Regions from separate parts of the Ureibacillus suwonensis genome, predicted to be linked through region 1. Evidence: riboswitches for the same ligand, from Rfam matches in the RefSeq annotation. Region 1 holds a riboswitch; each other region holds the start of a gene.
The links. Region 1 has a riboswitch for cobalamin ahead of ACFPOH_RS02305 (ABC transporter substrate-binding protein). Riboswitches for the same ligand answer to the same signal wherever they lie in the genome.

Region 1 (3,112 bases):
GTAAAAAAATTCTTGCTGCAATATAGGTCCATTCTGTATTTGCTTCATCAATATTTTCAAGAGCATACTTAATTAAAATATCTGCATCTCTCTCATCGAATGGATTGGTTACTCCTGCTTTTCGAATCTTCTCTTTGTATTGGTCTGATGCCAACTTGAAATCATTAAAAATACGATCGATGAATTCAGAAAGTGTTTCCTGTTCAATACTTTGATTTCTTGTCACCTTAATTCCTCCCTAAAAATAAAAAATCCGTCATTCTCGGGGAATAGACGGAAAAAGGAAGAATACGACAGAAATAAAACATATGTAAAATATATCTTTTCCTATCGTTTCTCCTTCTCACACCCCGAAGAATAGAAACTACAAAGTATGGCAGGTCTCCTGGCTCGTGTATCCTCCTACTATAGCCCTTCCCGTATCGTCACCTTTCAGTAAATCGATACAGTGGTTTGCTAATTCGTCCACACTTACAGTTGCGGGGGCAGCTCCAGATTCTCACTGGATTCCCTATTAAGGTATTAAAAATTACCACCATAACTTTATACTCAACATTTTGTGTTATTAAATTTTAAACTACACAATATATAGTGTATGTTATCATATAAAATTCATGCTTACAATCTTAAAAAGTAAATCTAAAATATTTACAAATCGTTTTCATCTAGTATTCTCTTAACTAACTTGCAATATATATAAATTTGGGCTATCTATAAACTATTTATTTAGTTTTTCCATAAGATTTGCTGATAAAAGGGATTTCTTCGGTTTTAGTTAATTTATTCGCTTCAATTGCCATTACAAAAAATACATTCGCTAAAAGTCCTAAAAACTGAAACAAAATTTCCGGCACTTCTCTCTCTTCGCTTACTTTGTGTAAAGCACGATAGCTCTTTTTCGCTTCACTTCGACAAATATGCAATCGAGTCGCCAACTCAGAACCTTGTGGCAAAACGAATTGCTTATTTGTCTCGCCTGCTCGTTCGACAAAATCATCATATACAGATTCCAGCCACATTAAATCTTCTTCTGTAATCGCTAAACGCCCTCTTACAGATCCATTTGCATGATAAGCTAGCGGTTGGATTTTTCTTAAAATTTGAGTGATTTCTTCAAACTTATGTTCATTTTTGCTTACACTTATGCAATCTCCTATTTTTGTCGTTAAGCTGTCTGTCATAATTTCATAATCTACCAAGCAACTTTTCTCCCGCATAAACGGATAACTAATATAACGCCAGTCTTTTGCCATAGATATCTTCCCTCCCAAAAAGAAAAACTGCTGATTAGTATATCCGATGTGGTGCAATCATGTAAAGTTTTGTTATACTATTGCATTTATTAAATGATTTATGCTAGATTATAGTTAATTTCATATCGAGGGTGTTTAAGTGCTCTTCTTTGAAGAGTTAAAAGGAAAACTAGTGAAAATCTAGTACAGCCCCCGCTACTGTGAGGATGGATGAAACTAACAATAACCACTGAATGTTACATTCGGGAAGGGTTAGGAGTAAGAGGAAGTCCGAGTCAGGAAGCCTGCTTAAACACTTTGCAAACGTCTTTTCGGGTGGGAAAAGAACGGGTGCAAGCAAGTCATGCTTTTTTGTGCTTTTTAACGCTTTCACGCCTGTATTCCCACTTGGGATACAGGCTTTTTATTTTGGTTTAATGTGTGGCCACACTAAACATATAAAAAATTTTATAGAAAAGGAGATTTGTGATGAATCAATTCACCAAATTGCTACTACCCATATTGCTTTTATTATTTTTAACAGCTTGTAATACCGATACTGCCAACAATGATGATGAAAATTCGACAAATCAACCATCCGAACAAGCTAAACAATCGGCTTATCCGCTGACGGTGACAGATGGCCGTGGTAAGGAAATTACCATTTCGGAAAAACCGAAACGTATTGTTTCGACTGCTTTAGCTGTCGATGAATTGCTGGTGGATTTAGTACCTTCTGAAAATCTTGTAGGCGTCACAGCGATTTCTAGTGATCCAGCGATTTCCAATGTTGCAGGCAAAACCGATTCAATTGAAACGAAATTTGAAACCGTAACAGCCGAGCAAATTTTAGCATTAAAGCCAGATTTGGTGATTATTCCTTCTTACGTTAATCCAGATGTATTGAATCAATTAGAAAATGCCGGAATTACAACATTCCAAGTCATCGATGACACTTCCTTTGAAGGTATTTTAAAAACCGTTGAAACGCTGGGGAAAATTGTCGGAGAACAAGAAAAAGCGAATAACTTAATCGCGGATATTCAAAAACGAATCGATGCATTAAAAGAAAAAGCGGACAAAAAAGAAAATAAACCCCGCGTTCTTTATTACACGGAATACTCCTCCAGTGTGACAGACAATACCACAATCGGTGAAATGATTAAATTAGCCGGCGGAATTAATGTTGTATCGGAAGCAGGGATTGTAGGCGAATCCTACCCTGACTACCCGGAAATTTCAAAAGAGGTATTGGTTCAATTAAAACCAGATGTGATTTTTACAACTGCCTGGGGGTCTACTACAAACAATGGGGAGCCGGCTTTCGTAACAGAATGGAAAAAAGACCCTGCACTAAAAGACGTGCCAGCTATTAAAAACAATAAGATTTATGTGCTAGACAGCGCCAATGTAACCACTGCCTCCCACTATGTAATCGAAGGAGCAGAAGAAATGGCTGCGATTTTATCTAAGGAGTAACAAAAGATGAAGCAACTGAAAATGCCCGTCTTTTTTATCGCCAGTTTTATATTATTTCTATTCAGTATCGTCATCGCCACGAGTTTCGGTGGCGTGACGATTCCCCTTTTTGAAACCGTTCAAGTTTTTTTGGCTAAACTTCCTTTTTTCTATTTTGAAACGGACTCTACCTTTGAACAGATTTTGCTTTATATTCGCTTGCCACGTGTCATTGTAGCAAGCATTGTTGGTGCCAGTTTAGCTGTGTGTGGGGTGGTCATGCAAAGCTTATTCCGCAATCCGATGGCAGAACCGGGCATCATTGGCATCTCATCAGGAGGCTCTTTAGGAGGAGTCATTGCTATTTATTTTGGGTTATCCCATATCAGTACCTTTTTTGTTCCTGTCTTTGGTTTTTTAGG
Region 2 (3,112 bases), on a different contig from region 1:
CAAGCACTGTAAACCAAACAGAACATCCTGAATGGTTGTCGTTAAGATTAAGAAGTACAAGCAACTGATACTCGATAAGGAAACAGAAAATAAAGTCAAGGCCTTTTCAATACTTTCCTTCATGATTGAAATAACAACGGGACCAATGATGGATTGAAAAATTGCTCCTTCTAAAGGGCTTTCGGTAAAGCTGAGTAAAATAACCAGTATACTTGATAATAAAAAAGCGACAGGAATTAACAATAACTTCCAATATATACGAACAGGAATTTTGCCAAAAATTATGGTAATCACAACCATGATGAAAAATATGAATAAAGACGTGTATATATTTTGAAACAGGATATTAAGTATTAAAGGAATCAATGCAAATACGATTTTTTCAATCGGATGTATGTTTCTTAATGGTGAATGATAAGCGTAAAATTCCAGCATTCTCATTTCGGTATCTCAGCATTTCCGCCCCTATTCCGGCCTCTCATATATCCTATAAAATAACCGATAAACCCAGCACCGGCAGCTCCTTGCAAGACGAATAATAAACTTTCGATTTCACCACTAGGAGGTTCCCATATACTAGAAAACCAAGGTTTATAGGATTCGTTCAGCTCTGTGATCAATTCTTCCGCTTCCCCGTCTGCACCGCCGTATTCTGCATTTCCATTGAAAATCAGCGGAATGCAAATCAAAGCTATCGTAATAAATAAGATAAATGCGTTATTTTTTAACATCTATTTCGCCTCCTGAGTTTTGTTTAACACTTGAAGCAACTTTAATTCATTTACGTTATATTTCACCAAGAAATTCATCACCATGACTGAAAGCAACCCTTCTACAATCGCTAAAGGAATTTGAGTAATTGCAAAGACGCTAGCGAATTTGACAAATGAAGCAAATATACCACCCACTTCAGAGGGAAAAGCAAGTGCAAGTTGAATAGATGTAATAACGTAAGTGCCTAAATCAGCTAATGAGGCAGCCAAAAAGACTGCAAATGTAAACGTTAGACCGATCTTTTGCGCCCCCTTAAATACTCCATATGCAATAAAAGGACCGGCAACAGCCATAGAAAATGCATTGGCACCAAGCGTCGTTAACCCCCCATGCGCCAATAGCAATGATTGAAACAGCAAAACAATACTACCTAGAACACTCATTACAAAAGGTCCAAATAAAATCGTTCCTAAACCCACCCCGGTAGGATGAGAACAACTCCCTGTAACGGAAGGAATTTTTAAAGCGGATAAAACGAATGCGAATGCTCCGGATAAACCCAGCAATAATTTTGTCTCAGAATGAACCTTTATAAGATTGCTTATATTCTTTAACCCTATTATTAGAAAAGGTAATGTTACGAGCCACCAAAAGACAGCCCATTCTGCCGGCAAAAAACCTTCCATGATGTGCATAGCAAAGGCAGGCTTAGGAACCAACAACAATAATGCTAAAAAATAAATTGGCTTTTTAAACGAAATGTTCATAAAAACCCTCCTAAAAAAATATATGAATAATAAAAAAACACTGCTAAATTAGCAGTGTCCCACAATAAGGCATAACGATACGCATAATGCTAGTATGATGCCTATTCGTGTACCTATCCTCGTAGGACACTACCATCCACTCCATACGGCAGGTCTCCTGGCTTAGATTCATCGCTCCAAAATCGCCTTCCCATTTTCACAGTGGCATTTGATTTTGAGCTCCTCTTCACAGTGGCGGGACCGCACTAGATTTTCACTAGTTTCCCTATTAAGCTAATTTTCATTAGCACCGTATGGAATATTCAATTGTTGAAATTTAATAGTATTGTAGCATATAGATTCAAAAATTTCTATATCTTTCTAAATAGAATTAAAAATTTGACAACTCATTTTTTCTTTCAGCCATTACAAAATTAAGATTTTTGCTTTCTTTTGTATCAAAATAGATAGCCTATTTAAAATTTTTAGAAAAAAGTAGTACAAACCGGGATTGGCCTGTACTACAAATGTTCGTATTCATTGGATTATAGCGGAATATTTCCGTGTTTTTTCTTAGGTCTTGATTCTTCTTTATTTTCAAGCATTTCTAATCCTTGAATTAACTTAATGCGCGTTTCTCTTGGATCGATGACGTCATCCACCATTCCAAGTGAAGCAGCAACGTAAGGATTTGCGAATTTTTCTTTATATTCTTCAATTTTTTCTTGGCGTGTTTTTTCTGGATCTGGGGAATTGGCAATTTCGTTTGCAAAAATGATATTTGCCGCACCAGCAGCACCCATTACAGCGATTTCTGCATTTGGCCAAGCAAATACAAGGTCGGCACCGATGGATTTAGAGTTCAATGCCACGTATGCACCGCCGTATGCTTTACGTAAAATGACCGTAATTTTTGGCACTGTTGCTTCAGAATAAGCATACAAGATTTTTGCACCGTGACGGATGATACCGCCATGTTCTTGTTTAACGCCTGGGAAGAATCCTGACACGTCTTCAAATGTAATGATTGGAATATTGAATGCATCGCAAGTGCGAATGAATCTGGACGCTTTGTCGGATGAATCGATATCAAGTCCTCCAGCTAAAGCTTTAGGCTGGTTACATACAAGCCCTACTGAATAACCTCCAATGCGTGCAAATCCAACAACGATGTTTTTCGCAAATTCTGAATGCACTTCCATGAAGGAACCTTCATCCACCACTTGTTCCACCACTTTACGCACATCATATGGACGAGTTGGTTCGATTGGCACAACGTCAATTAATTCAGGACGCCAATCATCGCCTTCCGGACGTGGCAAGCGAGGTGCTTTTTCTTTATAGCTTTGCGGTAAGTAGCTTAACAATCTTCTGATTTGTTGGATTGCTTCTTCTTCGGATGGTGCACGGAAATGAGCGTTACCGCTGATGGAGTTATGCACTTTTGAACCGCCTAAATCTTCTGACGAAATTTTTTCTCCTGTTACCGCTTCAATTACTTTTGGTCCTGTAATGAACATTTGGGATGTTTTATCCACCATTAAAATAAAGTCTGTAATCGCTGGAGAATATACTGCCCCACCAGCACAAGGACCCATGATGACGGAAATTTGCGGAATCACTCCGGAATAAATGGAGTTGCGATAGAAAAT
Region 3 (3,112 bases), on a different contig from region 1:
ATTGATCCATTTCAACTTTCGGATATTCGGGTTATTGAGCAGTTCCCCATACATTTCCGTCATGCTGATTTCGGACATTCTTTTTCCGTATTCCCGATAAATGTCATAAGGGCTGAAAAGGGCCATCTCTTCATCCTTTTTCATCAGCTCAAAGAAAATATCAGGTACAATGACGCCCGTTGATAAAGTTTGCAACCGGATTTTTTCATCGGCATTCGGCTTTTTGGAAGAAATAAATTCTTCAATATCCCCGTGGAAGATATTCAAATAGGCAACGCCCGAGCCATTCCGTTGGCCCAATTGATTGGAGTAGGCAAAAGCGTTTTCCAACAGTTTGGCAACGGGCATGACCCCGCTTGCCCGATTGGCGATTCCTTTGATTGGATCCCCCAAAGGCCTCAAATCCGTCAAATTGACCCCCACTCCTCCGCCAAGTCTTGAGAGTTCCAGACAATATCCAATGTTTTCGGCAATGCTGTTCATCGAATCATCCATCGACAATTTGAAACAGCTAACCAATTCACCCCGCGCTTTTTTCCCGCTGTTCAGGGCAGTTGGCGTCGCCGGTTGAAAAGCTTCCATGATGGCACGGATCGCCTTTTCCGCCATTTGTTCATTTCCATCCGCCAGATAAAGGGCAATAATGCTCATACGATCTTCATAAGTTTCTAAAATTTCCTTTCCATCCCGGCTTTTCATTGCGTAGCTGTCATAAAATTTTTTAGCGCTCATAAACGTTTGGAAACGGAACCGGTAGGCATAGGCGATTTCAAATATTTGCCGGATAAAGTCCATGGAATACTTTTTCAAGAAAGCTTCCTCATAATAACCTTCTTCTATTAAATAACGAACCTTTTCTTCTATGCCCGAAAACTGGCGCATGCGGGGATGAATATACTCGAAGAAAAATTGACGGGTGGCCTGCCGATCTTTCTCCAAGTCGATGCGGCCCGTTTGCCGATAGTGATTCAACACTTCATTATTGAGCATTAAATATGTTTTCATCTGAAAATCCCCCCTTGTATCGTTCTTTTATAAAACTCCATAATGGCGTGATAATTTTTTTGAAATCCCCTTAATTCAATCTTTTCAACAATCGGGATGCCATAAGTTTCACTGATCACATCTGCAGAACGGCAAAAATAAGAATGACCAAAATTGGAATTCCCGCTTGCCACCACTCCTTTGCAAAGGTGGGCATTATTTTTTAAAAACCCTTCTACAATTGGTGGCACTTCCCCAATTCCATCGGTATAAGTGCACAACAAAAAGGGTTCGTCCAATATCAGCCCTTCTTGAATTTCAATGTTCGGCAATCCTAATTGATGAACGATAAACCGCACATTTCCGGTTCTTGAGGCATAAGCGATCATACCTTCATCATGCCGATGATTTTTTTGGCTTCTTCCATGTCATCCATCAGCTCACCGTCAATTTCCATAACCGGGACAGTAAAGAATCCGGCTTTCAATAATCTTTCTTTCGCTTCTTCATTGGAATCAACGTTTATTTCCTCATATTGTCTTTCGAAACCCAGTTTCTTTAACTCAAATTTCATCAACATGCACTTTGGACAAACTTTTTTGGAATATAACTTCATATCCTTTCTCCTTTCCATCAATTCAATGACAAAAAAATAAGCCATACCCTTTTTCGGGTAAGGCTTTGAAATGGAAACAATCAGGCGCTAAGAAATGGACCTTTTGCTTCCATTTCTTAGCCCCCGAAGAAATGAGCAATTTCCGTTTATCAGGCAGGTCTCCTGGCTCATGCATCATCCTACAAGTTCCCTTCCCATGCCATTGGCACAGTGGATTTGAACTTTTCGTCAGCAATTACAGTTGCGGGGACAGCATCAGATTTTCACTGATTTCCCTTTTAATCTACTATATATAGTAGAACCTGATAAACAAATATACTATATATTGTGTTGTCGTGTAACATTGTAACATGCAGATTTGTTAAATACAAGTGGAATTGGAAAAACTTAATGTTTAAGCATGATTTCCAATCGTCTTAATGCTTTTTCCTGCTGAATGTACAACTTTTGGGCCTCTTCCAAAGAAATGAGTTGAAAGCGTATTTTCGAAAAGGGTTGAAGTTGGGCGAGTTTCGGCAAATCAACGGAAACCACTTGAGCCAATTTAGGATAACCGCCCGTCGTCTGACAATCCGCCATTAAGATAATGGGCTGCCCGCTTGGAGGCACTTGGACGGTTCCAAAGGTGACTGCCTCTGATAATAATTGGATAGGTTCTTTCGTAATTAGTGGACTATCCCCCATTAAACGGTAACCCATGCGATCCGCATCTTTCGAAATCGTAAAGATGCAATTGATGAAGGCATTCCTGCTTTTTTCCGCAAATCGATCATATTCCGTCCCTTTTACCACCCGAATTTCCGCATCCCGACTCTTAATCAACCAATCTCCCGGAAGAATCCCCCACTTTCCTTTTTGCACTGGCTTCGATTCCGGAATTGGAAGTTCGTCTCCTTTTTGCAAAGGGCGGCCTTTAAATCCTCCTATCCCGGCACGGATATAAGTGCTGTAACTATTTAATACTTTCTTGACTTGAATTCCACCTTTGATGTGCAAATAGCCCCTTGCTCCATCTTTGCAGGAGCCCAGCTTTAAAATGCTGCCCTTTTCGGCAAAAACCGGCTTCCACATCCGGCATGGTTTCTCATTCAAGAGCGGATGAAAATTGGCCCCTGTCAAACAAAACACCGCATCACAATTAAATTTCACCGTCGGACCGATTAAAGTGAATTCCAGTGCCGCAGAAGGCGCTTGCTGTAACAGCATTTCCCCCATGCGATAAGAGAGGGTATCCATTGCCCCTCCAACAATGACGCCATACTGCTGAAAACCCCTTCTTCCTGAATCTTGGATCGTCGTTAAAAGACCCGGTTTCAGTATTGTCATCGTCATGACCTTTCACCTTCTAATTCCATAAACTCTTTTTCAGTAATGGGGACAAAACGGATCCGGTCTCCTGCCCGCAATAACGTTGGCGGGTTTTGATCCGGAAGAAACAATTTTAATGGGGTGCGGCCAATGATTTGCCACCCTCCAGGTGTTTCAAGGGGGTAAATCCCTGTTTGCTTTCCG

Region 2: another riboswitch for cobalamin. It lies ahead of ACFPOH_RS00650 (energy-coupling factor ABC transporter permease); the one in region 1 lies ahead of ACFPOH_RS02305 (ABC transporter substrate-binding protein).
Region 3: another riboswitch for cobalamin. It lies ahead of ACFPOH_RS03230 (glutaredoxin family protein); the one in region 1 lies ahead of ACFPOH_RS02305 (ABC transporter substrate-binding protein).

Annotation. Positions count from the first base shown of each region.
Region 1 covers NZ_JBHSNQ010000030.1:14,103-17,214, forward strand. The annotation lists gene ACFPOH_RS02295 (ribonucleoside-diphosphate reductase subunit alpha) at 1-181, opposite strand, end outside; cobalamin riboswitch at 359-556, opposite strand; gene ACFPOH_RS02300 (hypothetical protein) at 723-1,253, opposite strand; cobalamin riboswitch at 1,374-1,559, shown strand; gene ACFPOH_RS02305 (ABC transporter substrate-binding protein) at 1,722-2,711, shown strand; gene ACFPOH_RS02310 (FecCD family ABC transporter permease) at 2,718-3,112, shown strand, end outside.
Region 2 covers NZ_JBHSNQ010000009.1:75,554-78,665, reverse strand. The annotation lists gene cbiQ (cobalt ECF transporter T component CbiQ) at 1-441, opposite strand, end outside; gene ACFPOH_RS00655 (energy-coupling factor ABC transporter substrate-binding protein) at 438-731, opposite strand; gene ACFPOH_RS00650 (energy-coupling factor ABC transporter permease) at 732-1,481, opposite strand; cobalamin riboswitch at 1,612-1,790, opposite strand; gene ACFPOH_RS00645 (acyl-CoA carboxylase subunit beta) at 2,006-3,112, opposite strand, start outside.
Region 3 covers NZ_JBHSNQ010000037.1:34,125-37,236, reverse strand. The annotation lists gene nrdE (class 1b ribonucleoside-diphosphate reductase subunit alpha) at 1-1,005, opposite strand, end outside; gene nrdI (class Ib ribonucleoside-diphosphate reductase assembly flavoprotein NrdI) at 1,002-1,373, opposite strand; gene ACFPOH_RS03230 (glutaredoxin family protein) at 1,370-1,600, opposite strand; cobalamin riboswitch at 1,736-1,921, opposite strand; gene ACFPOH_RS03225 (5-oxoprolinase subunit C family protein) at 1,988-2,932, opposite strand; gene pxpB (5-oxoprolinase subunit PxpB) at 2,929-3,112, opposite strand, start outside.